4 regions of the Rhizobium azibense genome follow, and region 1 is predicted to be linked to each of the others. Evidence: predicted binding sites of a transcription regulator. Region 1 holds the regulator's gene; each other region holds the start of a gene.
The links. Region 1 encodes PhoB, which activates phosphate uptake and scavenging genes when phosphate is short. Its sites were predicted from a motif close to TGTCATNNANCTGTCAT; they were not measured.
Positions count from the first base shown of each region.

Region 2: EV130_RS00605 (PhoX family protein) is a predicted target of PhoB. The motif match lies at 4,522-4,538, and genes of this name have one in related genera.
Region 3: EV130_RS24530 (DUF1045 domain-containing protein) is a predicted target of PhoB. The motif match lies at 2,999-3,015, and genes of this name have one in related genera.
Region 4: EV130_RS01835 (DUF47 domain-containing protein) is a predicted target of PhoB. The motif match lies at 5,541-5,557, and genes of this name have one in related genera.

Region 1 is NZ_SMBJ01000005.1:329,999-337,548, reverse strand. It holds partial or broken gene EV130_RS14895 (hypothetical protein) at 1-138, shown strand, start outside; gene EV130_RS14890 (entericidin domain-containing protein) at 135-290, opposite strand; gene EV130_RS14885 (LysR family transcriptional regulator) at 395-1,336, opposite strand; gene EV130_RS14880 (hypothetical protein) at 1,402-1,677, shown strand; gene EV130_RS14875 (universal stress protein) at 1,840-2,739, opposite strand; gene EV130_RS14870 (hypothetical protein) at 2,931-3,122, shown strand; gene EV130_RS14865 (hypothetical protein) at 3,171-3,614, shown strand; gene EV130_RS14860 (KTSC domain-containing protein) at 3,652-3,840, opposite strand; gene EV130_RS14855 (winged helix-turn-helix domain-containing protein) at 4,226-4,912, opposite strand; gene phoB (phosphate regulon transcriptional regulator PhoB) at 4,930-5,613, opposite strand; gene phoU (phosphate signaling complex protein PhoU) at 5,648-6,361, opposite strand; gene pstB (phosphate ABC transporter ATP-binding protein PstB) at 6,396-7,211, opposite strand; gene pstA (phosphate ABC transporter permease PstA) at 7,225-7,550, opposite strand, start outside.
Region 2 is NZ_SMBJ01000001.1:125,878-133,427, forward strand. It holds gene EV130_RS00575 (carboxymuconolactone decarboxylase family protein) at 1-399, opposite strand, end outside; gene EV130_RS00580 (cupin domain-containing protein) at 424-840, opposite strand; gene EV130_RS00585 (RrF2 family transcriptional regulator) at 1,302-1,832, shown strand; gene msrA (peptide-methionine (S)-S-oxide reductase MsrA) at 1,927-2,433, opposite strand; gene msrB (peptide-methionine (R)-S-oxide reductase MsrB) at 2,434-2,877, opposite strand; gene EV130_RS00600 (LysR family transcriptional regulator) at 2,972-3,862, opposite strand; gene EV130_RS00605 (PhoX family protein) at 4,594-6,486, shown strand; gene EV130_RS00610 (hypothetical protein) at 6,903-7,142, opposite strand; gene EV130_RS32420 (hypothetical protein) at 7,529-7,550, opposite strand, start outside.
Region 3 is NZ_SMBJ01000010.1:227,092-234,641, reverse strand. It holds gene puuE (allantoinase PuuE) at 1-121, opposite strand, end outside; gene EV130_RS24545 (AzlD family protein) at 236-541, opposite strand; gene EV130_RS24540 (AzlC family ABC transporter permease) at 538-1,242, opposite strand; gene EV130_RS24535 (AraC family transcriptional regulator) at 1,311-2,168, opposite strand; gene EV130_RS24530 (DUF1045 domain-containing protein) at 2,216-2,923, opposite strand; gene EV130_RS24525 (NAD(P)/FAD-dependent oxidoreductase) at 3,038-4,216, opposite strand; gene mnmC2 (tRNA (5-methylaminomethyl-2-thiouridine)(34)-methyltransferase MnmC2) at 4,215-4,931, shown strand; gene EV130_RS24515 (response regulator) at 4,928-7,550, opposite strand, start outside.
Region 4 is NZ_SMBJ01000001.1:375,943-383,492, forward strand. It holds gene EV130_RS01815 (SLC13 family permease) at 1-1,162, opposite strand, end outside; gene EV130_RS01820 (sensor histidine kinase) at 1,484-3,094, shown strand; gene EV130_RS01825 (response regulator transcription factor) at 3,069-3,746, shown strand; gene EV130_RS01830 (inorganic phosphate transporter) at 3,879-4,883, opposite strand; gene EV130_RS01835 (DUF47 domain-containing protein) at 4,883-5,524, opposite strand; gene EV130_RS01840 (cold-shock protein) at 6,185-6,391, shown strand; gene EV130_RS01845 (ProQ/FINO family protein) at 6,546-7,013, opposite strand; gene EV130_RS01850 (DUF2277 domain-containing protein) at 7,195-7,461, shown strand.

The sequences.
Region 1 (7,550 bases):
CCCAGGCGCCTTCAGATCCGTTTGACGGAAACGGCAAGATCCAGCCAGCATCCGGCCTATCTTGCATTCCGCGCCGGGCTTGACCGATCAGGCGGCCTGGAACGCGCCTACCCTGCCGCACGATCTGAAAAGATTTAGCGGCGTGCGGCGCGGTTGACCGAATGGCCGGCATCCTGCGTCGCGTTGACGGCGTTTGCCGTATCACGGCCCATGCCACGGATGGTATTGCCGCAGGAAGAAAGGGCCAGAAGCAGCATCAGTGCTGCGCCGACTTTGACCGTTGTCGCCATTTTGGAAATCCTCTTGTGCAAACGAAAATTACGCAGCCGAAGCAGCCAACGCCGCTCCGGCCGTTTAACGCGCTGAAATCCAATAAAGTTCCTCGCCGTCCAGATCAAGCGGCGGCGGCCTTTGCCTTTTCCGCGAAGGCAAAGCGGATGCTGTCGGCGACGGCCTCCATAGGCCCGGAGAGCTGCGAGGCCGTCAACAGCCGGATGTCGAACGAGCCGAGTTCAGGCAGGCCTTCCTGGGCACCAAGCATCACCATCCCGTCGGCCACATAGGAGCGCGGCAGCGGCGCGATCGCAAGGTCGGAAAGCACAGCGGCGCGCTGCGCCATCGTATGGCCGCTGAGATAGGCAACGCGGTAGGGCCGCTTGTTACGCTCAAGCTGCGCCAGCGCCTCCTGGCGCCAGATGCAGCCATCCTCCCAGATCGAGATCGGCAGGGGATCGCGCCTGTGGGCAGTACCGCATTTGGCGCCTGCCCAAACAAGGCGTTCTCGAAACACGATCTCTCCGCCGGTCGGAAACGGCCGCGTGGCGCAATTGATCAGTGCCAGATCCAGCCTCTGCTCTTCCATACGCTTCTTGAGGCCGATGCTCATGTCGATCGTCACGTCGACCATGATGCCCGGGTAGCTCTCCGCAAAGCTCTTCAGGATACTTGGCAGCAGCCGTTCGCCGATATCCTCCGGCGCGCCGAGCCGCACGACGCCGCTGAGTTCCGGCATGATGAAGCGGGAAACCGCCTCGTTGGAAAGCGCCAAGATATTGCGGGCGTAGGTCAGCAGGAGCTCACCGTGCTGCGTCAGCGTCACCGATCGCGCATCACGCATGAACAGCGTCGCGCCGAGCTGTTCCTCGAGCTTCTTGATCTGCATGGAAACCGCCGAAGGAGTGCGGAAAACTGCTTCGGCTGCGGTCGAAAAATTGCCTGTTTCCGCAATGGCGACAAAGGTTCTTAGAACATCATTGTCGAGCAAGGGGATCGGGCGGCGAAAGGGCACAGTCATCGTCGCATCTTTCAATTTTTCTGATGTTAAGCACCATATCATTTCGTTTGTTTGAATGTCAACGCAAAGCTATTTTAGCACCATGGCGATAAACGAAGGAGGCCATGATGACCGAGACTGCACATAGCATTTTGGACATCTTCTTTACGTTCAGGGCAAGGCAACTGCAGCGCACCGCCTGGGAGAACACTATGCGGCAGATGACCGCGTTGCCCAGCCACCTGATCGCCGATGTCGCGCCACTTGCGCTCGACAACAGCCGAGAATGGTTCACCCATCCATCTGCTTCTCCACGAAGTTCTGCACGTAAAGCGTTACAGACGCTGCACGAAATGCGCTTCACGCCGGGCTTGTCGGCAGCTGACCCTCAACGAAAACTGTAATCGACTCGCAGGACCCGCACCGAACTATTGAGGCCGCCAGACTTCCTCCTTTGCAACCAGGAGGACCATCGCAGATGTGGGCAAACGTGTCATCGAACCGGATGGGAGTACCGATCTGGAACGACTTTTCTTGGCGCGGGCGAGGTCAGGCCAACGCCGTCGCTAATGCTTCATCATCAATGGAAGCGGCGAATGCGACAGCAGGTAGTGAGTGACACGACCGAGCAGCAGTTCCAGGAAGTAGCCATGCTTGAAAGCGCCGATCAAAAGGCACGTCGCATTCGCCGATTTGGCGAAATCGAGGATCGTTTCCCCGACGGACAGCCCTGCCGAGTTGATTGCGACGACGTCGCCGTCAAGGCCCAGCTGATCAAGCAACTCTCTTGCCGTTGACTGGTAGCTTCCGTCCGGTTCGTCGTTGACGCACAGAACCGTCACGCGATCGGCCGCAGCCAGCCAGCGTCTGGCCGCGGCGACGGCTCCCCGCGCATGACCATGCGGTTTCCAGCCGATCACCACATGCCCCAGCAGATTGCCGGCATGGGTACCGGCAGGTGGTGCCAACACCAGCTTGCGCTCATGGAAAACGAGATCGTGAAAAGCGTCGCGGGCATCCATATTGCCATGACAAGGAGCGACGACCAACGCCGTCTCACGGACTTTGGCGCTCACGCAACGAGCAACTTCGCCGCGGCAATCATCGAGAAGGAGCCGTTCTCGGCCGGGCTTGCACTGCTTCCAATCCTCGAAGGCTCGGGCGACCCGTTCGAACCGCTCATGCGGCGAGCCTTCGGTCAGGTCCCGCAGCATCTGCAGATCGATCTCCTCGGGCGCGGCGATCATCCGTTCCGGATCGGCGCCGACATGGGCCACGGACATGGTGCCATGGATGGCACGGGCGGCGTCTTCGGCGACGTCAAGGCAAGGTTGCGCAGTTGCCGGATCGGGCAGCAGGGCGAGAACGTCGGCATGGTCGGTCCCTTCCCGCACAAGATCGGCGAAGATGACACCGGCTTCTGCCGAAGTCGGGTTCGGCGGGTCGTTCGCGGGCGCATTGTTCATACCGGGCCTCCTTTCGCGATGCTCCCACATCGCTCCCGGTCCATCACGTTTAAGATTTTACTCCTGCGTCCGATGGCTGGCTAGCAAACGCCGCACAGGCTGCGCCGCTTCCACGGCAAACGGGCGATTGCGTGGTAGGGTTTATGCGCCGGCCAGTACCAAGGGCTTCGCCATCATGGCCTGCGACCCAGATGGATCGACGGGTTCTGGGAAAAGCCCCTGCCGCCATGGTCGGATTCTTCGTCCGTGCCAACAACTCGATCGAGGTCACCTACCAGCGCTCGTTCTACGAAAAACGCGCCGCGCTGCTCCACGGCGGCAATCTCGACGTGGAGCCGATGGTGGCGAAGCCGCGCCCTGGCACCGCTTGCGGCATCCTTTGAACAATCAGCCAATTTCCGCGTTCATTTGAAGGGGCAAAGGAGCTCTTGATGTCGTACGGATCGCTGAGTGCTTTTGGTGACACCTGGTGCCGGTACAGGCCGGACACCGAGACCCTCGAGGCCGCTCATGACCTGGTGGACCGGTACCTTGCGTTCGCCGAGGAAGCGCAAGTGGGAAATGACATCATCGACGAGATCGAGCTGCCCGTCCCGAAGCCTATGCTGATCAAGTCGTTTGGCCTCGTCATCGCTGCCGAGCACCGTCCGCAGATAAGAGCTCTGCTGATCAGAGCGGGCATGACGCTGGCCCAGTACCGCGCCGACCTCGGACCACGGATGCGGTTAAAGCCCACGACGCCGCACGGCAGGCTACGGGCAGCCCGATCGCGGGAATTCGAGCGCCGTCTTCAGAAGAAGCTCGTGGCGGTCGCTGAAGAACGGATCAGCCTTGGCGCGTTTTATCGACGCGCCTTTATCGAGGCCATGCATTGACGCCAGATGAGGTCACACCTTGCCTTGACCGCGACGATCAGATCGCCGCCTGCATCAGGTAGAGGGATCGTTCCGGAGGAAGCTGCGCAACCATTTTCATCATGATCTTGGGATCGACATGGTGAACGGATCGCACTTGGCCGTCCCGGTAGATGATCGTCAAGACGCGCGTCTCTTCGTCATAATCGAGTTGGGCGATCGTTTTCGTGTACACCAGGAACCGCATGCCGTTAAACCTCACTGGTCAATGGAACATCACCAAGGTGATGGTGCCGACCATGACCCAACCGGAAACGATAATGAGGGACATTCTCAACAACGCCGTCTTGATCGTCATGGAATACTCCAAATCGCTTCAACCAAACTAGCTGTACTTTGGGACGAGTGTAGGCCGATCGGACCGAGCCTCATCCCGGTTGGATTGTATGTCTGACGCCTTTGGGCAAGTATGGGAGCCGAAGGCGGACTGGAATCACCTCCAGCGCGACTAAACACACACCAATATAGGCGGTCGCGTGAAATCGACGTGACACACGTGTTGCGAGAACATCTATATCGCGCCTCACAATCTCTGCACACAGTGGCGGGATCGGGTCGGACCCCGATACCGGTCAGAAGTCGCGAAGTGCGTAGCCGGCGCCGCGCACCGTCCGGATCACCTTGTCGGCCTTGCCGAGACTGATGCCCTTCCGAAGGCGTCCGATGTGTACGTCGACAGCGCGTTCATCGACACTGGCATCGCTGCCCCACAGCGATGCCCTCAATTCCGATCGGGAGTGGACGCGACCGGGGGACTTCATCAGAAACTCGAGTAGCCTGAACTCGGTGGGTCCGAGCTTGACTTCCTTTTTCTGCCTGTGGACCCGGCGGGCGTTCTTATCGAGCGTCAGATCCCCGACTTTCAGCGTGCTCTCCAGTAACGCTGGATTGAGACGTCGCAGAAGGTTCCGCAATCGGATGAGGAGTTCGACGGGGGAAACTGCCTTTATGAGGCAGTCGTCGGCTCCGGCCGAAAGGACTGCCAACCGGTCCTGTTCGAGGGGCGAGTCCAGAAGCACCACGATCGGAAGGCGGGCGGTCGCTCCGGTTGTCCTGAACTGGCGGCATGTCGAGATCGCCATCGAGCCAGGAGCCGGCGCACCGAATATCACCGCATCAGGCAGCCGCAACGCCACAAGCTCGACGAGCGATGCATGGGGGGGAAGACAGTTCACCGAATATCCTTCTGTCTCCAGAGCGTTCTTCAGCGTGGTGAGCAGATCTTCGTCCTGCTCGACAACAAGTATCCGCACCGACATCCTCTCCGGCCTCCCTGCTACGCTTCCATCGAATATCCCGCGCCGCGGACCGTGCGGATGACGTCCTGCATGTTGGAGAAATTCAGTGCCTTGCGAAGGCGACCGACATGAACGTCGACGGTGCGCTCGTCGACATAAATGTCGTGGCCCCAGACACCATCCAGAAGCTGCGAACGCGAGAAGACGCGTCCGGGCGATGACATCAGGAACTCCAGGAGGCGGAATTCGGTCGGACCAAGGCGGACTTCGCGACTCTTGCGGTGGACGCGATGCGTTTCGCGGTCGAGTTCGATATCCCCGCATTTCAGCACCGTGGAGAGCACCTCAGGCTTGGCGCGGCGCAGCATCGCCTTTACGCGGGCAACCAGCTCTGGCGTGGAGAACGGCTTGACGACATAGTCGTCGGCCCCGGTGGAAAGGCCGCGCACGCGCTCGCTTTCCTCGCCGCGCGCCGTCAGCATGATGATCGGCAGACGCTCCGTTTCTGGGCGCATGCGCAGGCGGCGGCAAAGCTCGATACCAGAGACGCCGGGCAGCATCCAGTCGAGGATCAGGATATCCGGCGTGCGCTCCTGAAGCCTGATTTCGGCCTCGTCGCCGCGCAGGATGGTGTCCACCTCGAAACCTTCGGCCTCGAGGTTATAGCGAAGAAGCACGCTCAGTGCTTCTTCGTCTTCAACGACTGCAACTCTCGGGATCATGCGGTTCTGTCTCCTGAAGGCGGGTTCGCAACAGTCATTGCGTGACCGCGCCGACGGTGTTGGCAGTGTCGTCCTTCGGACGTTCGCCTTCCGGCTGTGCGCCGGTCGCCATGTAATAGATCGTTTCGGCAATGTTGGTTGCGTGATCGCCGATGCGCTCGATGTTCTTGGCGCAGAAGAGAAGATGCGTGCAACTGGTGATGTTGCGCGGATCTTCCATCATGTAGGTCAGCAGCTCGCGGAACAGCGAGGTGTACATGGCGTCGATTTCCTCGTCTCGCTCGCGGATCGACTTCGCCTTGTCGGCTGAACGCGAGGCATAGACGTCGAGTACTTCCTTGAGCTGTACCAGCGCCAGTTCGGAAAGATGCTCGAGACCGCGGGCGAGCTTGCGCGGAACGCCGGTGCTCTGCACGGCAATGACACGCTTGGCAGTGTTCTTGCCGAGATCGCCGACGCGTTCGAGATCGGCCGCGATGCGGATCGAGCCCATGATCTCGCGAAGGTCGGAGGCCACCGGCTGGCGGCGGGCAATCGTGACGATCGCCTTGTCGCCAATCTCGCGCTCGGCGTGATCCATGATAACATCGTCGGAGATGACCTTCTGGGCCAAGCCAGCGTCACCGTTGACAAGCGCGCGGACGGCGTCCGACACCATCTGCTCGGCAAGCCCGCCCATTTCCGAGATGCGGCGGGACAAATACTTCAGATCCTCGTCATAGGCAGAAAAAATATGGGTCGATGCCATGGGGATTGTCCTTGAATAGCCTGAACGCCGCAGATCAGCCGAAGCGGCCCATGATGTAGTCCTGGGTGCGCGGGTCGTCCGGATTGGTGAACATCTTGTCGGTGTCGTTCTCCTCGACGAGATTGCCGAGGTGGAACATGGCGGTGCGCTGCGAAACGCGGGCCGCCTGCTGCATCGAATGCGTCACGATGACAATGCTGTAGTTCTCGCGAAGCTCGTGGATCAGTTCCTCGACCTTGGCGGTCGCAATAGGATCAAGCGCCGAGCATGGTTCGTCCATCAGGATGACTTCCGGGCTGACGGCGACGGCTCGTGCGATGCACAAGCGCTGCTGCTGGCCTCCCGACAGACCGGTGCCGGATTCCTGCAGGCGGTCTTTGACTTCGTTCCAGAGACCGGCCTTGTGGAGGCTGCTTTCGACGATCTGATCCAGGTCAGCCTTCGACCTGGCAATACCGTGGATGCGCGGTCCGTAAGAAACGTTCTCGTAGATAGACTTCGGGAACGGGTTCGGTTTCTGGAAGACCATGCCGACGCGAGCGCGCAGTTCCACAACGTCAATGTCCGGATCGTAGATATCCGCGTCGTCCAGCTTGATTTCGCCCGTGACGCGGCAATTGTCGATCGTGTCGTTCATGCGGTTCAAGCAGCGCAGGAAGGTGGACTTGCCGCAGCCCGACGGGCCGATGAGTGCGGTAACGGTATTTTCGCGGACGTTCAGGTTCACGTCGAATAGCGCACGCTTCTCGCCGTAGTAAACCGACACCGTCTTGCCGACCATCTTGTAGGCGGTCGCGTTCATTTTCTGCTCCAGAGCCTTCTCAACTGCTGTTTCGGTCAACATGTTCATAATCCTTACTCCGTTACCAGCGGCGCTCAAAGCGCTGCCTGAGGAAGATGGCGATCGCGTTCATCAATATGAGGAACCCCAAAAGCACGAGAATTGCGGCGGAGGTTCTCGATACGAAGCCGCGTTCCGGGCTGTCCGCCCAGATGTAGATCTGGCTCGGAAGCGCCGTCGACGCCGCGAATATCCCGTCCGGAGGGCTCGTGATGAAGGCGTTCATGCCGATGAGCAGCAGCGGCGCGGTTTCTCCAAGAGCTCGCGCGAGCGAGATGATCGCTCCCGTCATGACGGTCGGCATGGCGAGCGACAGCACGTGGTGGAAGATCATCTCGTGTTTGGAGG
Region 2 (7,550 bases), on a different contig from region 1:
GGCGTTCATTAGGCCGATCGCGATCGTCAGATCGACGAGTTCGCGCTCGTCGAAGACGGCGCGCGCTGCCTCATAGGCTCCATCGGGAACGCCGGTCTCAGCCACGCGCGTCACGGTTTCGGCCCAGGCAAGAGCGGCCCGCTCGCGCTCGTCGAAGAGATTGCCGGCTTCCCTCCACGCCTGCACCAGCGCGAGCTTCTCGATCTGTTGCCCTTTCTTCAGCAGGTCGCGGGTGTGCATGTCGAGGCAGTAGGCGCAGTTGTTGATCTGCGAGATACGAAGATAGACCAGTTCGACCAGCTCAGAAGGAAGGTCGCTCTGCATAATGTAGCCGTAGACGCCGCCCAAGGCTTTGACGCCGGCCGGCGCGATCTGGTTGTAGTCGAGACGCTTGCTCATGTGTTCTGTTCCTTGAAGGTCGGTTTACTCGATGGGGGTGGTCAGAGTCTGTTCGTCGCTATCGACGACGAACACCGCGAGCAGCCTTGCAGGCTCGGTCTTGCTCGCATTACGGCTTACGAGATGCTTGGACGCCGGCGGTTCGTGCCAGCTCTCGCCGGCGCCATAAGTATGTGTTGGGCCGTCATTCACCTTTGACTCGATTTCTCCGGAGAGGACGTAGGCGAAGATGAAGCCTGACCTTGCATGCCGGTGGGGGGCCGAGGTTCCATTTGGCGGATAGTCAACAATCACGGCCGTCAGCGTCTTGCCCGGAATGTTGGGTATGGCCTGCTGGAAGTGGGGCGTGACCGTTTCGATGGGGCCATGCGCAGCGGCCGGCATCGCGATAGCAATTGCGAGGGCGGCACAGGCCGTGTGGATGATGGATCGTGAATTCATGATGGCATTTCTCCTTTATGGCGTTTTTCGTTCCGGTAGGGACCTTCCGCCGCAATGCTGCCGTATGGGCACTTGCGAATGGCGGCCCTTTCCGTATTCGATCAAGCGACGACGATCCGGAGAGGGTCTTCAGCCTCGAGAGCCGCTGCGCGATCAGCACTCGGCGGACAGATCCACACGGTGTTGATCGTTGTTTTGAGCTTCTTGGCTTCCGGCCCCGCCAATGATCAGAATTCGTTCGCTCATTTCTGTTTCCTCTCAGACAAGGCTTCGCTTGTTCCGCGCCGATCTTCATGGCGCCGGGTTAACTACGACTAATCTAATCGTAGTTAATGCGCAACGATGATTGCGGCCGATTCTGGAGACGCATTGTCAATACGAGAGAGACGGGAGAGGCATTGCAGTAAGGGATCACCAGTAGTATCTACGACTATATTTGTCGTCGTTTTAGCGGTGGTTCCATGGCGCATGTAAGCGCAGGCGTTGAATACGCCCTTCACTGTCTCCTTTACCTCATCGACGCGGAGGATTTGGGCCAGCCGGCAAGCGCGCGCGATCTTGCCGAGTTACAAAGGGTCCCTGTCGAATTTGTTGCAAAGCTTTTCACCAAACTCCAGAAAGCGGGCATCGTGGTCGCCCGTGAGGGAATCGGCGGTGGCTTTGCGCTCGCGCGTCCTGCGACGGACATCACCGCACTCGACGTCATCGAAGCCGTCGATGGGCGTAAAGCGCTGTTCGAATGCAAGGAGATCCGTGCTCAGTGTGCACTTTTCGGAGGCCGCACGCCCGCCTGGGCGGTGGACGGCGTCTGCTCCATTCACGCAGTCATGATCGAGGCTGAGAAGCGGACAAGAGAAGTGCTGGCCGGTCACACGCTGGCAAGCATCGCCGGACGCGCAGCGGCGAAGGCACCCAAGGATCATGCGGGCCGGGTAAAAGAATGGCTGGCGGCGCGCACGCCGCGGCGTCGCCGCCGCGGCAATCCAGCATAAGGGTGATTGATATGCTGCCCTCTGCGGAGAGAAATGCGTTCAGTCTGAACGCGCTTCCCTGGCTGCACGCTGACCAGAGATTAGCGCTGGCCGCCTATTCGGCCGCCGCGCGCACCGGCAGCACCCAGTTAGGACGCGGGAAATGGCAGGTGTAGCCGTTTGGATAGTGCTGCAGGTAATCCTGGTGCTCCGGCTCCGCCTGCCAGAAGTCTCCGACAGGCTCCACTTCGGTGACAACCTTGCCCGGCCACAGGCCGGAAGCCTCGACGTCTGCGATGGTGTCCTCGGCTATCCGCTTCTGCTCGTCGTCAGCGTAGTAGATCGCCGACCGATACGAGGCGCCGACATCGTTGCCCTGCCGGTTTCTTGTCGTCGGATCATGGATCTGAAAGAAAAACTCCAGAATCCGCCTGTAGCTGATCGCCTCGGGATCGAAGATGATCTCGATGCCTTCGGCGTGGGTACCGTGATTTCGGTAGGTCGCGTTCGCCACATCGCCGCCGGTATAGCCCACGCGGGTCTGAATGACCCCGGGAAGCTTGCGGATCAAGTCCTGCATGCCCCAGAAGCAACCACCAGCCAAAACAGCTCTCTCGGTCATTTAGATATCCTCCACCTGGTTGAGATATGCACCATAGCCCGCCGCCTCCATTTCGTCGCGCGCAATGAAGCGCAGGGCGGCGGAATTGATGCAGTAACGCAGGCCACCGCGATCCTCAGGGCCGTCGGGAAACACATGGCCGAGGTGACTGTCGCCATGTATCGAACGCACCTCGGTGCGGATCATACCATGCGAGTCATCCCGCAACTCGTTGACATTTGCCGCCACGATCGGCTTGGTGAAGCTCGGCCAGCCGCAGCCGGAATCGAACTTGTCGGCCGAGGCAAACAGCGGTTCGCCGGAGACGATGTCGACATAGATGCCTGGCCTTTTGTTGTCATTATATTCCCCGGTGAAGGGGCGTTCGGTGCCGTTCTGCTGGGTCACCCGATACTGTTCGGGTGTGAGCCTGCTGACCGCTTCGTCGGTCTTTGTATAGGTCATTGCCCTATCTCCGTTGTTGGATTTTGCTGCCCGAATATGGCGAACGGCCGTCAGGATTCCCAATACAGCCTGTGCATAGATTCAATAGCCGCAATCACGGCACTTTGCCTCGCCCCCAGTCGTGCCGATCAGCTAGCTGCGCGATCTTACGGATCTCGAGCGGTGTGCCGGACCCGGAGATCATTACGAACACCACTTCGCGCTCCAGGGATATCCCTTCGACTTCCCGCAGGGCTATGCCCTGCGCGACGGCGGACCGCTCCGGGATGATGCAGATCGCGCGGCCTTCGGCGACGATCCGCTGGACCCAGTCCTCGCGCTCGGTACTGAAGCGCGGCTGCATGACCGCATCATGGTCCATCAGGTGCTCGGTGATCTCGGTGTGGAACTCGCAGGCCAGCCGGTCGACATAGGGATAGGCGGAAAGCACCTCGGTGCTGACGACATCGTGGCGGGCCAGCGGATGGCTCTCCGCGCAGGCGAGGAGGAATCGTTCGCGAAAAAGCGGCACGACCTTGAGCTTGTGGTTGGGCCGCGGCGCCCGTGGCAGGATACAGGCGTGGTACTTGCCCGAAAGCACCTCGTTCACACCCTCGCCGGCCGCCAGCTGATGCATGTTGATCTTCAACGAAGGAAGCTGGCCCAGCACGTCGTCAAAGAATGCGGTGAAAGCACCAGGCCCGATCGTCGGGGCAACAGCTATATCGAGAATACGGCGCCGACCGAGCGTTGTGCTCTCGGAATGCTCGCGCACGTTTCGAAGCGCGAGTTCGATCCGCATGAACTCGGCCTGGATGTCGCGGCCGAGCGCGGTCAGGCGGCTGTCCTTGCCATCGCGATAGATAAGCGGACTGCCCAGTTCTTCCTCAAGACGCTGAATCGCTCGGGTGAGGCTGGGCTGCGAGACACCGCTGCGGCGTGCAGCTTCCGTGAAGTTCAAAGTTTCTGCCAGATTGAGAAAATACCTGACCTGATTGATGTCCATGGATCGCATTTCCTTGGCTTTGACCGAACTATCATCACGGCGGCAAGTGGTCGACGATCGCGACTGTATTATCCAAGTTCCCGAGAGCATGAAAGGTCTGCGGCCATCGAGGCCGTGACGCTGTCTACGAGACCTGCCGGCAGACGCTGCCGTTGTCCACTAGATTAACTGGCGGTCCCACCCTTTGGTATAAACCGCGCTTGGGGCGCCAAATCGAGAAAGGTGACGTACTTTTTCTGCTGATTTCGCTGCGAAGATCTTCACCGAGCTCCAAATGGCGGGCATCATCGTCGCACGCGGGGGAATTGGAGGGGCTTCCCGCTGTCGCGTCCCGCAACGGGATACCGGGTCGATGAAATGGTCGGCGGCGTGGACGCCGGCCGATCTGCATTCAGTTGGATCAGCAACTTCGGTTTCAACGAAAGAACAGCCATGCCCTCGCTTCACGAAGGGCACTACAGCACCGGTGATATCTTTTGGTGACGGCGCGTGGCAACAATAGTGGCATCTAGCCTTAAACGGGGCGATCCGATGTCGCTCCGGCGAATACAGCAATGCATGAGTGGCGCTGGCGCAAAATTCAAGATCTCCAGCTTATCGAGGGGAGCTAGGAATACTGCACGCTGGCTGTTTCGCCCTTAGTTCAAAGCTCAACCAATCGTCATCAGGATGTAATTTTCCAACGATACGCCCTCATCGGGTTATTCCAAAAGCAACGATGGAGAAGCGTCATGACCGAGATCGATAAAAACAAGCTGTCCTGGGACGAATGGGATGAACTACAGAACCCTCCTCCCGCTGTAACCGATTTTGATCGCGTCGTCGAATCGGCCATCTCGCGCCGCAGCTTCCTCGGCGGTGTTCTGGCCATCGGTTCGGCCGCCGCTGCCATGGGCACGCTCGGCAATCTAATGTCCTCAACTTCTGTCCAGGCTCAGGACGCCGCCAACCGCTTTGCCTTCAAGCCGATCCAAGCATTCTCCGACAACACTGTCCATGTTCCGGACGGCTATAGCTGGAAACCGCTCGCCAAGTGGGGCCAGCCCCTATTCCCCAATGTTCCGGATATCGATCCTATCAATGGCGTCAGCGTCGAAAACTCGAATAAGGTCTTCGGTGAAAACACCGACGGCATGGAACTGTTCGTGATCGGCGATCATCAGGTGATCGCCCTCAACCATGAATATGTGAACAACGAGACCAATCTTCCGCACAATGAAAAGGGCATGCCGAAGAGCGCCGACGACGTGAAGATTCTGCAGAACCTGCAGGGCGTCACCGTCATGGAAGTCGCCGAAGGCGAAAAGGGCTGGGAAATCGTGCTCGACAGCCCGTTCAACCGTCGTATCCACCACAACACGCCGATGAAGCTCTCCGGTCCGGCCGCTGGCTCCGATCTCATCAAGACCGAGGCCGATCCGAACGGCACCGACTGTCTCGGGACCTTCAACAATTGCGGCGCCGGCAAGACGCCGTGGGGCACCTACCTGACATGCGAGGAGAACTTTAACGGCTATTTCGGTTCCACTGACCCGAACTTCGCCATGCCCGAAGACTTCAAGCGCTACGGCATCGTGGCCGAGACCCGCTATGGCTACGAGGCTTTCGATCCGCGCTTCGACGTCTCAAAGAACCCGAACGAGCCGCGCCGCGCTGGGTATGTCGTCGAAGTCGATCCGTCGGACGCGTCGTCCACCCCGGTCAAGCGCACCGCGCTCGGCCGCATCAAGCATGAAAACGCCGCTGTGGTCATCGCACGAGACGGTCGCGTGGTCGTCTATATGGGCGATGACGAACGTGGCGAGTTCCTCTACAAGTTCGTCTCGAGCGGCATCTATGTTCCGGGCGGCGACACTTCCCGTCTGCTCGACGAGGGGACACTCTATGTGGCCAAGTTCTCCGACGACGGCAAAGGTGAGTGGCTGGCTCTCACCCCAGACACCACCAGCATGAAGATGGACGAGATCTGCGTTTTCACCCGCCAAGCCGCGTCCAAGGTCGGTGCCACGACCATGGACCGTCCGGAATGGGTTGCAATCAACCCGGTCGCTATCGAAGCCTATTGCGCGCTCACCAACAACACCAATCGCGGCGTGAAGACCAATGCCGGAGGCGACGAAATGCCGGTCGGCGGGGCGAACCCGCGCGAGAAAAACGCCTACGGCCAGATCGTGCGCTGGTATCCGGAAAATGACGACCATGCCGACGGCAAGTTCACGTGGGACCTGTTCGTCATGGCCGGCAATCCGGACGTGCACAAGGACACCTATGCCGGCTCGTCCAACATTAATTCGGGCAACATGTTCAACTCCCCGGACGGCATGATGTTCGACTCGACTGGCCTGCTGTGGATCCAAACGGACGGCGAAGACACCAACGAAGGCGACTTTCTTGGTCAAGGCAACAACCAGATGCTCGCCGGTGACCCCGTAACCGGCCGGATCGAACGCTTCCTGACCGCCCCGAAGGGGGCAGAAGTCACCGGTATGACGTGGTCGGCAGACAAGAGGACGGTGTTCGTCGGCATCCAGCACCCCGACGCCCCCTTTCCGGACGGCGAAGGCAAGTTGCCGCGCTCGACCATCGTCGCGATCAAGCGCGACGACAACGCATTGATCGGCTAACCGATCACTTTCGACAACAACTTAGAGGCGTCGGTTTCGGCGCCTCTACTTATTAAAAAGCCTTCGCGAAACAGACCAAGAAGCGGCGGGGGACATTCACTGAACGATCGTGAAGCTTCTATCCTTCGCCCAATCCGAAAAGCTGCGATAGTGGGCGTGTCATTGTAGCCCGCACGCGTTGCGGCGGCCGCGAGCGCTGCCTGCCTGTCCTATCGTGCTCGCCTTCGCGACGGGCTTGCTCGCGGTTGGAATCGGCGTCGTCCTGTGGGGCTATCAACGTGCATGGGGGGCGGTCGTTCGACCTTTAGCGTACGATTTCGAGCAATCTGAGGTTCTCGGCCCCATGCAATCTCTGCCTATGATTTCGGTGTCGGCTGAACTTTGCCCGCGTACGACTTTTTCAACTGCCGACTCCACTAGTGGCCGCCCTTAGGTTTATGATGCTTGCTTTCCTGATTGACACCTCGCAGGATCGCGCGATCTTCGCCTTGTATTTCGGCTGGCTTCTGCGGTGTCGGGCTCCCCCGCTCGCGGGCACGCACCGCGCGGGATTTCTTCAGATCCACCGAGGGGTCGAAGTCGTCGCCGGCATTGGTCGTGTTTTCTCGCTTTTCGATAATTCGCAACTCCTGCTCGTGTGTCCGTTTTCCAGCCATCTTAGCCTCCTGATGAACATTGGAAGTTCGACCGTCGAACGCAGCCGGTCACGCCGGTCGCGTTGATTGGCTTCCCTCCCAAACATCATCTCGCCGCGAATGTTCCGGAAAGTGTTCTCCGGCCTTCTGTAACGATTGTGGCTGGCCCGGTGCTGCTCAGTTTCGTGACATCGCAGCAATAGCGATTCTGGTCCGCTGCCACAAAAGTTGCTGCATCAAATGCTGCGATCTCTGGCAGTAACTCCTTCAGCGATCTTGCTGGTGCCCTTGACGATTCTTATTGACCTTCGTGTCCCCCTGTTTGCCGATCCTGTCTTTCTGGGCCTTGCTTGAATTTCCGGCTTCCTTTGGCACGCGGGGCGCCTGCCCGTTCAGGACTTCTGCTCTCAGCGGGAATGGATGGCGCTT
Region 3 (7,550 bases), on a different contig from region 1:
CGCCGCCCTCTTCGTAATTGATGACAAACTGCACGGCGAGGCGGGCATCGTCCGGCCATTGCGGATCGGGGGGATTGCGACCATAGCCCACAAGATTGCGCGGATAGGTATCGGAAGCCATCAAATCACCTTTTGAACGTCAGGCGAAACGGTAGCACCCGGAAACGGAATGTCGAGACGGAAATGCGAAACTGACTTTCGCCACTACGGCACAAGTCGCCGCCTCTGCGAAGGATCATTCGCCTGTGGCCGCCCGCAACAGCGCGACACAGAGGACGCCAAGCGCCACGGAAACGAGCATCGGCAGGCGGAGTGCCGCAATGGCGGTGACCGCGCAGGCGATTGATTCCGCAATACCGGTGGCAAAGGCGGTCGGCGCGACGACCGCCATCAGAACCGCAGGCGGAATGGATTCGATCACCTTTCGGCGGCTTTTTTCAAAGGACACATGCCACACGAGCACAAGGCCGCTCAGGCGCGTGAGCACCGTCGCCGCTGCCATGGCGATGATCGCGACGAGGGTGGAGAAATCGACTGTCATTGCGTCACCTCCGCGCGCCGGCTGCCGCTGGCGACCGCCGCAAGCAGGCCGGCGGCAGCGCCGGCTGCGATATGCCAGACGCCTGGTACGAAATGTTCAGTTGCTACCGCGGCCGCACCGCTTGCAATCAGCACAGCGCCGGTTTCCGATCCCTTCCAGAAGCCTGTGACGAGCACGATGAAGACGGCAGGAAAGGCGAAATCAAGTCCAAGCACCACGGGATCACCAAGGAAAGCGCCGAGCGTCGCGCCCGCAAAGCTCGAAAGCACCCAGGCGAGATAGAAAGGCGCGGCCAGCCCAGCAAACCAAGCAGGCGTGAGCCGGGCAAGGCCGGAGCGGGATTCCGCCATCGCCCAGATCTCATCTGCAAGAAAGAGGCTTGCGAAATAGCGTCTGCGTCTGCCAAAGGCCTGCATCTTGGTGCCGAGCGACGCACTCATCAGCACATGGCGGATATTGACGAGCAGCGCCGCAAAACCGACGCTTGTCCACGAGGCCGGATGCGTCCAGATATCCATTGCCACGAATTGCGAGCCGCCGGCAAAGACCAGTGCGCTCATCAGTGCCGTCTCGACCGGGGAAAGACCTTTTGTGACTGCGACCGCGCCGAAGACGAGGCCGATCGGTATGACGGCGGCGATCAGCGGCGAAATGGCTCGCATGCCCCCCAGGAACTCCGCCCATTTTTCATTCTCATTCATGACAGGATCTCCGATTTGATGCGGAGTTTTCTAGAAAGGAGATGAGTGGCAGTCTTGAACGAAAGTGACTACCGCGCGCGGTATTGGCCGGGCGTCACACCGGTGCGCGCCTTGAAATGCCGGCTGAAATGCGCCTGGTCGGCGAAACCGCATTCAAGAGCAATCTCCGCCGGCTGTCCGCCCGCTTGCAGCTTGCGCCGGGCAACGCGAATACGGATGTCGGTGAGAAAGGCGTGCGGGGTGATGTGGAACTGTTTGCGGAAGGCACGTATCAGATGCGCACGGCTGAGGCCGGCTACGGCGGCGAGTTCGTCAAGTCCGACGTCGGAGGCGTAGTTTTCCATCAGGTAATCGCGGGCGCGCTGCACGGCCGACCGCTCCTGCGTGTCGATGGGCACGATGATCGAGCTGCCGTGATGCCTAAACATGGCTTCTAGCACAAGGAACATGCCCTGGCTGGTTTCCAGTGCACCGGCCCCTGATTCCAGCGCACGGTGCGCCTCATAAAAAGCCTCGGCAAGCCGGGGATCGTGAAGGATCTGCTTGCCGAAGGCGGGCATGCCGCTGAACGTGCGGCCGGTGACATCTTCCAGGATCTCCCGGAAGAGTGACGTATCGGGGTAGATCATCCGGTAGCGATAGCCACCCTCGACAGGCACGCCGTCATGGATTTCGCCGGGATTGATCAGATAGAGATCGCCCGGCCCCGAGCTTTCGCGCGTGCCCCGGATCGTCGCGATCTGGCTGCCGCTTTCGATAGCGCCGATACTGAAGGTCTCGTGGGCATGGGGAGCGAACTCATGCGTCAGGAACGTGGCGCTCAGGCATTCCATGCCGCCGAATCGGTGGTCACGCCAGAATCGCGTCGTCTCCGCTCCAGACAGCGGCATGGCTACGGTTGCCTGTTCCTGGGAGATGTTGTCCATCGGCCGGATATAGCATCTTTGGGACCACCGTTCTTGAACAAAAGTGATCAGGCGATCTTGCGCGCACTGACCTTTCCCATCGGATGCAGCGAATGGACGCGGAACGGCCCGCCTGCGCCTTCCTCGATCATCAGCGCGATGTTGGCGACGGTGACCGGCTCGGCGAGAACAGGCTCGAAAAAGTTACGCAGCGCCTGCTCGATGCGCGGCATGTCGACAAGATCGACAGGTCCCGTCACAGGCATGTGGAAGCGGAATTCGTCCATCACGTCGGGATTGCCCCAGCGATGCAGGTTGGCAAACTGCGCGGCCGATAGCCAATCCGGATCGCTGCGCTCGATCTCGGCTTCGGAAAGCGGTGCGCGGAAGTAGTCGAAATGCTGCACGACCGCCGAAGCGAGATAGTGCATCTGGTCGCAAGGAACCGCCGGCATCAGGCTGAAGAAATTGCGCAGGCGAGCAACCTCGATCCTTGGAATCCGGAACGGTTGGAAGCTGCCGGAAAAGCGCATCATATCGCGCAGAAGTTGCTCCTCCGAAACGTCGGGGGCAAGATGGAACGGCGCCTTCAGCACACCATGGAAACCGTAGCGGCGCGGCACGGCAGTATGGAACGCGATCTCGTGGATACCGATGCCGCGAACGGCCGGAGGTTCAACCATCTCGCCGGAAAAGACGTTGCGGCCGAGCCAATTGGCCGCCACCTGGCTGAGCGGATCGCTCGGCGCAGGGGTGAAGCAAATGGCATAGCGCATGCAATTTCCTCCATCAAAGGAAGGGCGCGCAGTCTATTCCGGCGCCGTCGATACCCAAGCAGATAGGTGATTTGCATGACAGAATAACGAAAAGCACGAGCTTCTAATTCACGTTTAACGTGAAGCAGCCATGACGTGGCTCGAAAACGCGAAACTTTCCGGCAGGTCGCAAGGCGGGGAACGGCCCTCCACCATATGTACGGCAGCTTCGGCAAGACGGTGGGCAAGGCCGAAGCTGACCTTGAAGCCGCCGGTCAAGGCAATGAGCTTCGGATATATCGGATGCGGACCGATCATCGGATCGCGGTCGATCGCCTTTGGACGAAGGCCGGCCCAGCGCTCGACGACCCGCGCATCCCCAAGCACGGGGGCCATTTCGCGCGCAGCTTCGATCAGGGCGTCGAGTTGGGCATCGGTCGTATTGGGATTGGAAAAACGGGCCTCGCTGGTGCTGCCGATGGCAGCATGGCCGCCCTCATGAACAATGATATAAAGACCGTCGCGGAAGATTGTTGGAAAGGCAGGATCGATGTCTGCCTTCAACAGCGCCGCCTGCCCCTTGACCGGTTGGCCGAGCGGCCTTTCCAGTCCGGGCGTGAACCGCTGCAGAAGCGGAAATGACTGGTAACCTGCCGCGACGATACAGCGGCCAAAGGCGATGGTACTCCCACCGGCTTCGGCGATCCCGCGTTCCGGTTGGAGACCGCCAACCGCAGCATTCTCGAGAATGCTCACTCGCTTGGCCTGCCTCAGAAAGGCGACAAGAGCAGCGACCAGCGCGCGGGGTGCTACGCGGGCAGCGAGCGTGTCGTGCACGAAGCCGCTCTCCCCGGCGGCAGGGTCGATCCAGCCTAAAACCGGCGGAGTATCTTCGACATTCCAATGGAAGCTGCTGCCATGCTGATGCCAATGTGTTGCGGCATCGGCGGAATGGGCGATCGCGATCTTGCGCAGATGCGGCTTCGGCAGCGGGATGATGCGGCCCGAGCGGCGGTAGCCGGTGGAAAGACCGGTAGCAGTTTCGATAGCATCAATCTCGGCTTCGAGGGAAACCAGCGCATCGAACTGGAACTGCTTCTTGGCATTCCATTTGTCCGGTAGATGCGGCATCAGCGCCCCCAGCAAGCCGCCGCTCGCACCCTTGCCCAATTCGCCCGCATCGACGAGGAGCGTGTCGATGCCGAGCCGCTCGGCATGAACCGCCGCCCACAGCCCCATGATGCCGCCGCCGGCGATCAGCAGGCTGACGGACGATTGACCAGAGGAGATAGCCGCACTATCGGCTTTAGGCATGACAGAGATTGATCCCGACCAGATGGACAGCACGAGCCAGCCGCTCGAATGGCGCGAGGGCGATATGCCTTATTCACAGGCCTTTGGCGACCATTTTTATTGTCAGACCGACGGGCGGCTCGAATGCGGCCACGTCTTTCTGGCGGGCAACGGCCTGCCGAAACGGTGGACGGGCAAGGACAGTTTCCGCATTGGAGAGTTGGGGTTCGGGACCGGGCTTAACCTTGTTGAAACATGGCGACAATGGAAAGTGAACCGCCAAATCGGCCAACATCTGAATTTCATTTCCTTCGAGCTCTACCCGATGCGCCCTCAGGAGATCGCTCGCGCACTCTCGCACTTTCCTGAAATCGATGCCGAGCGGCAGGCGCTGACGGCGCTGTGGCCGGCCCACCCGCAAGGCACCGTGACGCGTGCACTGGACGAGCAGACGACCTTGAGCGTTGTCTGCGGCCCGGCACTCGATGGCGTTGCGGCCGCCCAACCCGGTTTCGATGCCTGGTATCTCGACGGTTTCGCGCCGTCGCGCAACGCCGACATGTGGTCGCAAGAACTGATGCGGCTCATCTGCGAGAAGACTCTCTGCGGAGGAAGCTTTGCGACCTATGCCGCGGCAGGCTTCGTCAGGCGCAATCTGATTGCAGCGGGATTTGCGGTCGAGCGGCGCAAGGGTTTCGCCGGCAAGCGCGAGATGCTCTGCGGCATAAAACCCTAAAGCCCTGACCGGCCAGGCAATTGCGTGCTCTTGCCGAGCCAGAGCTCGATTTTCTCTTCCAGCAGTTCGGGGCTGATCGGCTTGGACATGTAATCGTCCATGCCGGCGTCGAGGCAGAGCTGGCGGTCACTTTCGAGCGCATGCGCCGTCACGCCAATGATCGGCACGCGGTGACCCTGCCCGCGCTCTCGGACACGGATGGCGCGCGTCGCATCGTGGCCGTTCATCACCGGCATCGACACGTCCATCATGATGATCCGCGGCGCATGGCTTTCCCAGGCCTTGACCGCCTCCTGACCGTTGTTGACGACGAGGAAACTTAGCCCGGTACCTTGAAGGATCTGCGTGAAGACGATCTGGTTCACCTCGTTGTCTTCGGCCACGAGCACATCGACGAAGCCAGTCTTGCGATCTTCGGAGGGCGACGCCGTAGAAGGCTCCGGTTCCCTCATCTGAATTTCTGCCTGCAGGCGGGCGATTTCGGCTGCAGAGGCCTGCTTCAGGCGGCTTGCGCGCACGACCTCGGCGATCGTGTTGCGAAGGAGGTTGGCGCGCGCAGGTTTCATCAGATGCGCATCGCCGTCGAGGGCTGCGAACTCCTTCTCCGTGCCGGAGATATCCATTGAGGTCAGGAAGATGACCGGCAGGTTTTCGAAGCGGGCGTCGGCCCTGAGCTTGCGGGCGACTTCCGCACCGTTCATTTCCGGCATGTGATAGTCGAGCACCACGGCATCGACCTTGACGCCGATCTGGTGTGCGGTCTCAAGGATAGCAATACCGGTCCCGCCGTCTTCCGCAGCCACACCGTCAAAACCCCAAAGCGACAGCTGCTCGGAGAGAATGCGACGGTTGACCTCGTTGTCGTCGATGACGAGCACGCGTGCGCCGCGCACATTGACGGGCAGCGGCTTGGGATCGAGGCGGGCGGCAGCGATGGCGAAGGGAAGATTGACGGTGAAGACCGAGCCCTTGCCCGGTTCGCTCTCGGCCTCGACGTAGCCGCCAAAGAGATCGACCAGACCGGCTGTAATGGCAAGACCAAGACCGGTACCCTCGTGGCGCCGAGTCGAGGAGGAATCGACCTGCGAGAATTTGTCGAAGACCGATTGCAGCTTGTCTGCCGGGATGCCGATGCCTGTATCCTCGATCCTGATCTGGACCATGACCTCGCCGTCGGCGCCGGGCCGCGCGCCGATATCGACGAAGACATGCCCCTTCTCGGTAAACTTGACGGCGTTGCCGACGAGGTTTGTGACGATCTGGCGAAATCGCCCGGCATCGCCGATGAGGGCGGCAGGCAGGTTCGAATCGGCGCGCACCAGAAGCTCGAGATCCTTCTCCGCCGCGGGCGAAGAAAGCAGTGTGGCGACGTCCTCGACGGCTTCCACCGGATCGAAGGCAGCCTTGCGCAGCGTCATCTGCCCGGCATCGATCTTCGAGAAGTCCAAAATGTCGTTGATGATCGTCAAAAGCGCGTTGCCGGACTTGACGATGATATCGATGAATGTCTTCTGCCGCGCGTCAAGATCGGTCTTCGCCATGAGTTCGGCCATGCCGAGCACGCCGTTCATCGGCGTGCGGATTTCATGGCTCATATTGGCGAGAAATTCCGACTTGGCGCGATCGGCAGCTTCTGCCCGCGCCAACAGCCGCTCAAGCTCTTCCTCGCGGTCTTTCATTTCGGTGACGTCGGTGAAGAGCGCGACCCAATGGCCGCCTTCGCTGATCGTCGCCTCCATGTTCACCCAGCGCTCGCCGGCTACATGGAAGACAGTGGCAATCGGCTGCTTTGCGGCGATATTCGTACGCCAATAGTGCAACACCTCGGCGGCAGTGCCCTTGAAGTCGCCGCGATCGGCGCAGAAATTGAAGAGGTCGATCCAGCCGCGGCCCGCAACGAGGTATTCCGGCGGAATTCGCAGGACTTCCGAAAGCGCATCGTTGGAGAGCTTGATGATGCCGTCCTGGACGATCGTCAGGCCCTGCGGCATGGCCCGCGTCGCATCCCGCATCAGTTCGCCGAGATGCTGAAGGGCAGCGCGTGCTTCATTGATTGCCTTTTCGCTCGCGCGAATGGCGCTCATATCGGAATAGGAGAGCAAAATGCGGTCGTTCGAGATGCGGCGGCTGTCGAAGATGATCGATTTGCCGCCCGACCAGCTGAGTTCGACCGGCTCCTGCTCACCGCCCGAACCGAAATGGCGCTGTCGTTCCGAAAGGATCTCTTCCGGGCTTTGCCCGTAGCCATAGCGCCCGAGTTGGTAATTGCGGCGGATGACATCGATGAACGGCCGGCCGTCAAAACGATCCTCAGGCGGCAGATCGCAGATCGTGTAGAATTCGTCGTTTATGTAGAGGATATCGAGATTGTTATCGAGGATCAGAACGCCGACCGGCAGCGAACGCAGGATGTTTTCAATGTCGCGATGCAGGACTTCGGCATGCTTCTGCGCCTCGATCAGCTTGGCCTCACGCTCCTTGAGCGGGGAGATGTCCGAGAAAGAACCGACGACATAGACCTTGCCGTCCGGCGTCTTTACGCGATTGACGCGAGTAAGGATCGGATAAACTGTTCCGTCCCTGCTTGGAAGCTGACCTTCCACCACAGTGAGCGAGCCG
Region 4 (7,550 bases), on a different contig from region 1:
GGCCTGTCGCCGAGACCAGGGTCAGCATCACCATAACAACATCTGCACCTGATGCCTGAGCAAGGATCAGGGTCGGCGGCAGCAGAATGGACATCCGCGCGGTACGGCTGTGAATGAGCAAATGAGAGAGCAATCCGATCATGGCAACCAGCGCCGTGAACATGATGGAGGACAATTCACCTGCTCGCAGTGGACGGAACACCATCGTGACCAGAGACTCGTTCAGTCCGGAAGTCACGAAACCATTTGCAAGGCAGATCATCGCGGCAAGAAAGACCAAGAGCGACAGGTCAGCGTCACGGAGAGCGTCGCGAAATGATATTGGTCCGACAGCGGGAATGAAGGCAGCAAGCGCGCCGACAAGCGCCAGGATCGTTGGATCGATCCCATGCATCGGTTCCGTCAGCCAGCCGATCACCACAGCCGCGGCGATCCAGAAAATAGGCCGACGCCACAGCGGTCCGCGCTCCAGGTTGCCGGGAGGAAGGGCGAGCTTGGCGCGCCGTTCTTGCTCCGTCAGAAAGAGCCGCAGGATAATGCTGGTCGAAAGAAATGCGCTTGAAGCAGCAAAAGGCAGGCCCAGAACAACCCAGTGAAGATAGCCGATTTCCTCACCTGACAGCCGTCGCACCATGTCGATGGCGACGAGATGTGCGCCAGCACCAATCGGCGATGCGAAGGCCGACAGAAGCACGACCGTCGGAAACAGCAGCGCGAAGGCTCTTCGCACTCGAGCACTGGTACAGTGCTCGGCAATTGCCGCGTAGGCCGGCACCATCATGGCTGCCCTGCCGGATGTGGAGGGAACGACGAAAGCGGTCGCGAGAAGGATCGCAGTCAAAACGTAGGCAATGGACTGGACCGAGCGCAACCGACCGGCTGCCAGGGCAATGAGCTGGTCGGTAATGCCGCTCGCCTTGAAGGCTGCAGCCAGCAGGAACGATGCCAGAAGAAGCCAGATCAGCTCGTCGCCAAGCGCATCGAACAGCGCTTCGGTGTTGCCGGTGACGAACAGCGTCATTGCAACGGCTGCAGTGACAGCAACAAAGGTGTCGTCGAGTGACGTCAAAGTCCACCCGACCAAAGCAAGCATGAGGATCTGCAGCGAACGCCGAGCTTCCAGTGCCAACCCGGAGGCAACAAGCTCGATTGCAATAGTCATCGACACTGCAACAAATAAAGTGACCGCCGGACGCCACCGCGTCGACGCCGTAGACGTTTGCGTGCCAGGCAATGTCTGCCCAGATAGGGCCGGGGGCCAAGTTTCTGCCTTCTCCATTAGCAGCTCCGTTTAGCGACTGGGGCGACAGGTGCACGCACCGGCCGGCCTTCTGCTGTGCGATCTTAAGCATCGCAGGTTAGAGGACGTGGTCCGGATGGTTAGAATTTGGTGAGAGCTGCAGAGATTGCCGCGGTTAGCCTTGTCCCGGCTCCTCTGATCGGCAATTCTTGGCGACGAGCTCCCAACCAGACACGAGGCATCATGACCGTCCGGCGGCGCATTCTTCTCCTCCAGCTTGTCACCGCCGTCTTTGTCGCGGTGGTTGTCTGCCTGATGCTGATCACGCTCAAGCTGACAGACGATTTCGTAAATCGCATTGATGGCGTTCACTCTCGCTTCGAGGCGATCAGTGAACTCGACGGTCTCGGCAATAATTATGCCGAACAGTTGGCCGAAGTCCTTCTGCTTGGCGCCGAGCAGATGCCGGACTTCCAACTCGCACGGCAGCGGATCGAAGAAGGATTCCGTGTACTTGCCGAAGTGACGCGCAAGGAATTCGCCACGCTTGGAAGCCTCGGCGACGTTCAGCAGGAATTGCCGGAAGCAGAATTCGCCGCACGGCTTCATGAGTTCTATCGCGCCATCGATCGGGCGGCGGATCGGGTGTTTCAGGCGCAGACGGCCGGCCAGCAGGATCTTGCCGTCGATATCTTCAGGCGAAGCATCGAGTATCGCCTCTCCAACGACTTTGAGACAATGCTCGCGGATGCCCGGCGCGAAGAGCGCGGAGAAGTTGCCGAAGAGCTGGCCCGGGTGAGAAACACCCAACATACGGTCCTGATCGCTGCGGGAATGGTTTCGGTCCTGGTCATCGCCGTGGGCCTTGGTCTGGGCCTGACGCTCCAGCATTCGATCGCTCGCCCGGTCCGTCTGCTGGCGGCCGGCGCTGAAGCGATTGCCAATGGTGCACTTAATCATCGCATTCAGACGAGCCGCCGTGACGAATTCCTGGTACTTTCGCAAAGTTTCAACAAGATGGCCGAAGCGATCGAGAGGCAAAGAGCAAGCCTGACATCCGCCCAGGCAAGACTCGAGCGCGAAGTCGATCAACGTACCCACGAGCTGCGGCAGGCAAATGACCAGCTGCTGTCGCTCGACAGCAAGCGCAGCCAATTCCTGGCGGATGCAAGCCACGAACTGCGAACGCCGCTGACCATCTTGCGCGGTGAAGCCGAGGTGGCGCTTCGCGGGCGACCAGGGCTTGCAGCCTTCCGCGATGCATTGAACCGGATTCAGGTGTATGCAGCCGACATGGCACGGTTGCTTGAGGATCTGATCGACTTCACGCGTACGGAGATCGATGACGTCACCTATGACTTCGAAACGATCGAGGCCGAAGGCGTGGTCGTTGCGGCCGTTCACGAAAGTGAAATACTTGCCCAACAAAGGCAGATGGAGGTGCAACTCCTTTCAAAAGCGCCAAAGCAAATGATCCGGGCAGATTCCAGACGCTTGAAGCAGGCCTTGATGATCGGGATCGATAACGCCATCAAGTATGCCGACCGAGGTGGCAGGATCGACATAGACATTTGTCGCAGCGGTAACGTCCTGGCGCTGACCATCCGTGATCATGGCTGCGGGATCGATCCGGCGGAACTGCCTTTCGTCTTCGACCGATATTATCGCGGAACGAACAATGCCAGTCGTGCAGCCACGGGTCTCGGTATCGGGCTGCCGATTGCCAAGACCATCGTCGAGAGGCATGGCGGCACGATTACCCTTGCGCCTGCGCCGCAGCGCGGCGCAGTTCTCACCATCCGGCTGCCTATCGCAGAAGGGGAAACAGATGCGGATATTGATTGTCGAAGATGACCGGCGCATTTCGGGCTTTCTACGGCGCGGCCTCGAGGCGGAAGGCTATCATGTACAGCTTGCCGAGGATGGGCGTGACGGCCTCGAACGGATCCGTCATGAGAGCGTCGATCTGGTCATACTCGACCGCATGATCCCCTATGTGGATGGCCTTGAAGTATGTCGGATGATCCGGCAGGAAAGACGCCCCGTGCTCGTCCTTATGCTCACCGCCAAGGAGAGTGTCCGCGACCGCGTGGATGGGTTTCAAAGTGGTGCTGACGATTATCTCATAAAGCCCTTTGCGTTCGACGAACTGATTGCGCGGATCGAGGCTCTGCGCAGGCGCCGCCCAACGCTCGAGTGCACTGACCTTCTCCAGGTCGGCTCACTGATCCTCGATCCGGCAACGCGCCGCGTCACGAAGTCTGACCGGGAGATCGATTTCACCGTGCGGGAGTTCGAATTGCTCCGCTACCTCATGCTCAATGCCAACAAGGTGGTCAGCCGTCAGCGGCTGCTGAATAACGTCTGGAACTACGACTTCGATCCAGGAACAAAGATTGTCGAAGTCTATATCCGTTATCTGCGGCGTAAGCTCGGCGGGAGCGATCAGTTGGCTATCCGCACGGTGCGTGGGGTGGGTTATTGTCTGGTCGCAAGCCCGTCATAGTCTTGTGCAAATGCAGGAACTCGGCTGCGGCAAAACCGGTCGCTGGTGTCGCGGCATCCGCGATGCGGTGGACTGTCGGCCCATTGCGAGCGTAAAAGAGCGAGTATCCTTCGGCGTTGCCTCAAACTGTTGCTATCCAAACAGACCGGAACTCCAGTAGAAGAGAGCCGAGATGAGCGCTGCGGCGGGAAGCGTGATAACCCAGGCAATGACGATGTTTCCGGCAAGCCCCCAGCGCACCGCGGAAATCCGTCTTGCCGCTCCAACGCCGATGATCGAACCGGTGATCGTATGCGTGGTCGAGACGGGGATGCCGAGCCATGTGGCGCCGAAGAGCGTCAAAGCGCCGCCTGTTTCGGCGCAAAAGCCCTGCATCGGATTGAGCCGGGTGATCTTGGAGCCCATCGTATGGACGATCCGCCAGCCGCCGAAAAGCGTTCCGAGCGCCATTGCCGCTTGGCAGGAGAGAACCACCCAAAACGGTACATGAAAACTTTGGCCGAGATGACCCTGCGAATAGAGCAGAACTGCAATGATGCCCATCGTCTTCTGCGCATCATTGCCACCGTGGCCGAGCGAGTAGAGCGAGGCCGAGACAAATTGCATGACCCGAAAGGTGCGATCGACGGCAAAGGGGGTCTGTCGTACGAAAATCCACGAGACGACGAGGACCAGAACAAGTGCGAGGAAAAAACCGATCATAGGAGACATGACGATGGCGCCCGCGGTCTTGAGCAGACCGCTCCAGACGATCGAGTTCAAGCCGGCCTTGGCAAGTCCCGCGCCAACCAGCCCGCCCACAAGGGCGTGGGAGGAGCTGGAGGGAATGCCGAACATCCACGTGACTATGTTCCAGATGATCGCGCCCATCAGCGCCGCAAAGATGACCTGCGGCGTGACAATGCCCGGATTGATGATGCCGGTTCCAAGGGTTTCTGCGACATGCAGCCCGAAAAAAAGGAAAGCTATGAAATTGAAGAAAGCTGCCCAAAAGACAGCATAGTGCGGTCGCAGCACGCGGGTCGAAACGATGGTTGCGATCGAATTGGCCGCGTCGTGCAGGCCGTTCAGAAAGTCAAAGAACAGCGCAATACCAATGAGTCCCACAAGCAGGGGGAAGGCAAGTGTAACCTCCATCAGACGTTCTCGATCACGATACCGCTGATTTCGTTGGCGACGTCCTCGAAGCGATCGACGACCTTCTCCAGCTCCCCGTAAATCTCGCTGCCGATGATATAGGCCATTGTATTCGAGGTGCCGTAGCGGCTGAAGAGATCCTTGAGACCCTGGTCGTGCAGGTCGTCGGAATGACCTTCGACCCGGGTGACCTCCTCGGCGATGGCAGTAAGCCTGGGCGCATTGGATCCTATCCTCTCCAGTAGAGGGATCGCCTCGGCTATCAGATGCGCCGCCCGGACGATCGCCCCGCCCATCTCCTGCATGCGCGGATCGAACGAATTCTGCTGAAACAGACGGATGGTCTTGACCGTTTTTTGCATCATGTCGATCGCGTCATCCATCGATTGGATGAGATCCTTGATATCGCCGCGATCGAAGGGAGTGATGAAGCTCTTTCTGATGGCAAGCAACACCTCGCGCGTTATCTCGTCTGCTTCGTTCTCCAGACGGACGATCGTCTCGCAATGATGCTCGATCTCACTGCCAGCCAACAACTGGTTCAAGGCTTCGGCAGCTGCGACAACGGTGCGCGAATGTTGAGCGAATAGATCGAAGAATCGATCTTCGCGAGGCATGAGTCTACGAAACCAGCTGATCATCGGCATCCCATTTAACTGTCACAAATCTGTCATACTGGAGCGATGCCGCGGTGAAAAGCACCGGTATCCTTTGTTTCGCGGATAGTCGCAAACGGGTTACACATCTTGTTTCATGGCGTTGGCGCAAGCCTGCGCAAGCGTCGACGATGTGCCATCGAAATCGACAACAATACCATCAAGGGACGATCCTTCCGCCCCTCAGCGGGTTCGTCGCCGCCTTAATGAGCTAATTTTGGATAGTTTGCCCACTTCACGACATTCTTCCCTATGAAGATCCGAAGTCCGTTCGCGATACCCGTCCATGACCGATCCTGCGAGCAGCGCGATCAGTTTCGGCAACGAGGGGCACTTCAGGCGGTCACTTCCTCATTTGTTGTCGCCGATCAGAACGCGGTTTGGGTTTGTCAAAAATAGTCGCGCTGAGGGATTGACGGTTCGTTTCTCATCCGGGCCGATGCTGGATAATTCGATATCACTTTTCGCCGGGGAAAGCCGCTTGCCCTGGTGAAACCATAAGACTTTGACGCTCTGAAGGGGCAGTGCGGTGCCGCAAGTCGGATTTTGCCTTTGCCTTGCATTCAGAAGCGTCTATTTATGTCGCCGCAAGCTCGATTTGCCGCACCGAGGTGCGGCAGGATGAAATGATCAAAGGAAGACGCTATGGCGACTGGTACCGTGAAGTGGTTCAATGCAACAAAGGGGTTCGGCTTTATCCAGCCAGATGACGGCAGCGGCGATGTCTTCGTTCACATTTCCGCGGTGGAGCGGGCCGGCCTGCGCGGCCTCAACGACGGCCAGAAGATTACCTATGAACTGGTCAAGGATCGCAAGTCCGGCAAGATGTCGGCGGACAACCTGCAGGCCTGACGCCGATCTGATCCGATAGTAAAAAGGCCGGGCTCGCCCGGCCTTTGACGCGGGAGCCGGCAGTCCTTTTCGCGTTCTCGGTGGATACCGGCTCTTCATCGCAAAACCGTCATTTCTGGGAAATCGCCCATCAAGCTGATTTGGACGGCTCGCCTCAGGTCTGCCTGTTCCGTTTGAGAAGAGCGGCGCGGATTTGCTCAGTTTTGCTCGGGGCAGCAGCGGTGGGTGGCTCGACGCGAGGCACACTGTGCTCGTCGTTGTTTCGTTTCAGGCTGAGAAGGCGTCGCTGCGCGACAAGTCGGTCTTCAGTCGAAAGTGGCTCCACGGGCTTGCCATCGATGTCATGGCGCATCGAGTCAGATTGGGCGCTCGCGAAATAGTATCGTTTTGAGTGGACAAAGGAGCCAACGGCTCGGCGCAATGCCGTGGCCTTGACATCAGGCTTTGCCAGCGCGCGGATATCGTTGAACAGGCCGAGCGCGAACGGACGGATCTGATCGCCCGGCTTGTCGGGGAGAATTCCGATCGGACGGACCAAAAGCACGCTGATCGCCGCTGCCTTTTGAACATCGAACTCCGTCGCTGCAATCGGTGTCTGGCTGACGGTCCGGGATTTGTCCATGAGTTCCTTACCTTGCATTTCTTCTCACTAGGGATCGATTGTGAACAGACGTTGACAGCAAGTCTATCTTCTAGTTTTCCGCTGGCGGCGCTTTATCTAAACGTAGACGAGCACTTCGCAACAGCCTCTTGCGCCGCTGAGCGGGCGGGTGGACAAAGATCACGATGACCGGGAGCAAGTCATGTGCCGAAACATAAGGACGCTGTTCAATTTCGATCCGCCGGCGACGGACGAAGAAATCCGTGACGCTGCGCTGCAATTCGTGCGAAAGCTTAGCGGGACGACCAAGCCCTCGAAACGCAACGAGCCGGCCTTCGAGCGCGCGGTCGGTTCGATCGCGGCCTGCGCACGCGAGCTGCTCGATTCGCTTGAGACATCACATCCGCCGCACAATCGCGAGGAAGAAGCCGCAAAAGCCCGCGCCAGAACGCTGAGCCGATTTGCGTGATCGTTCCGACGGTCGGCTGCCGCCGCCGCCAACGCGGTTCGCCTTCCGGGCGAAGAAGAGGCCGGCCCTCGCAAGGGCGGTCCGGCCCG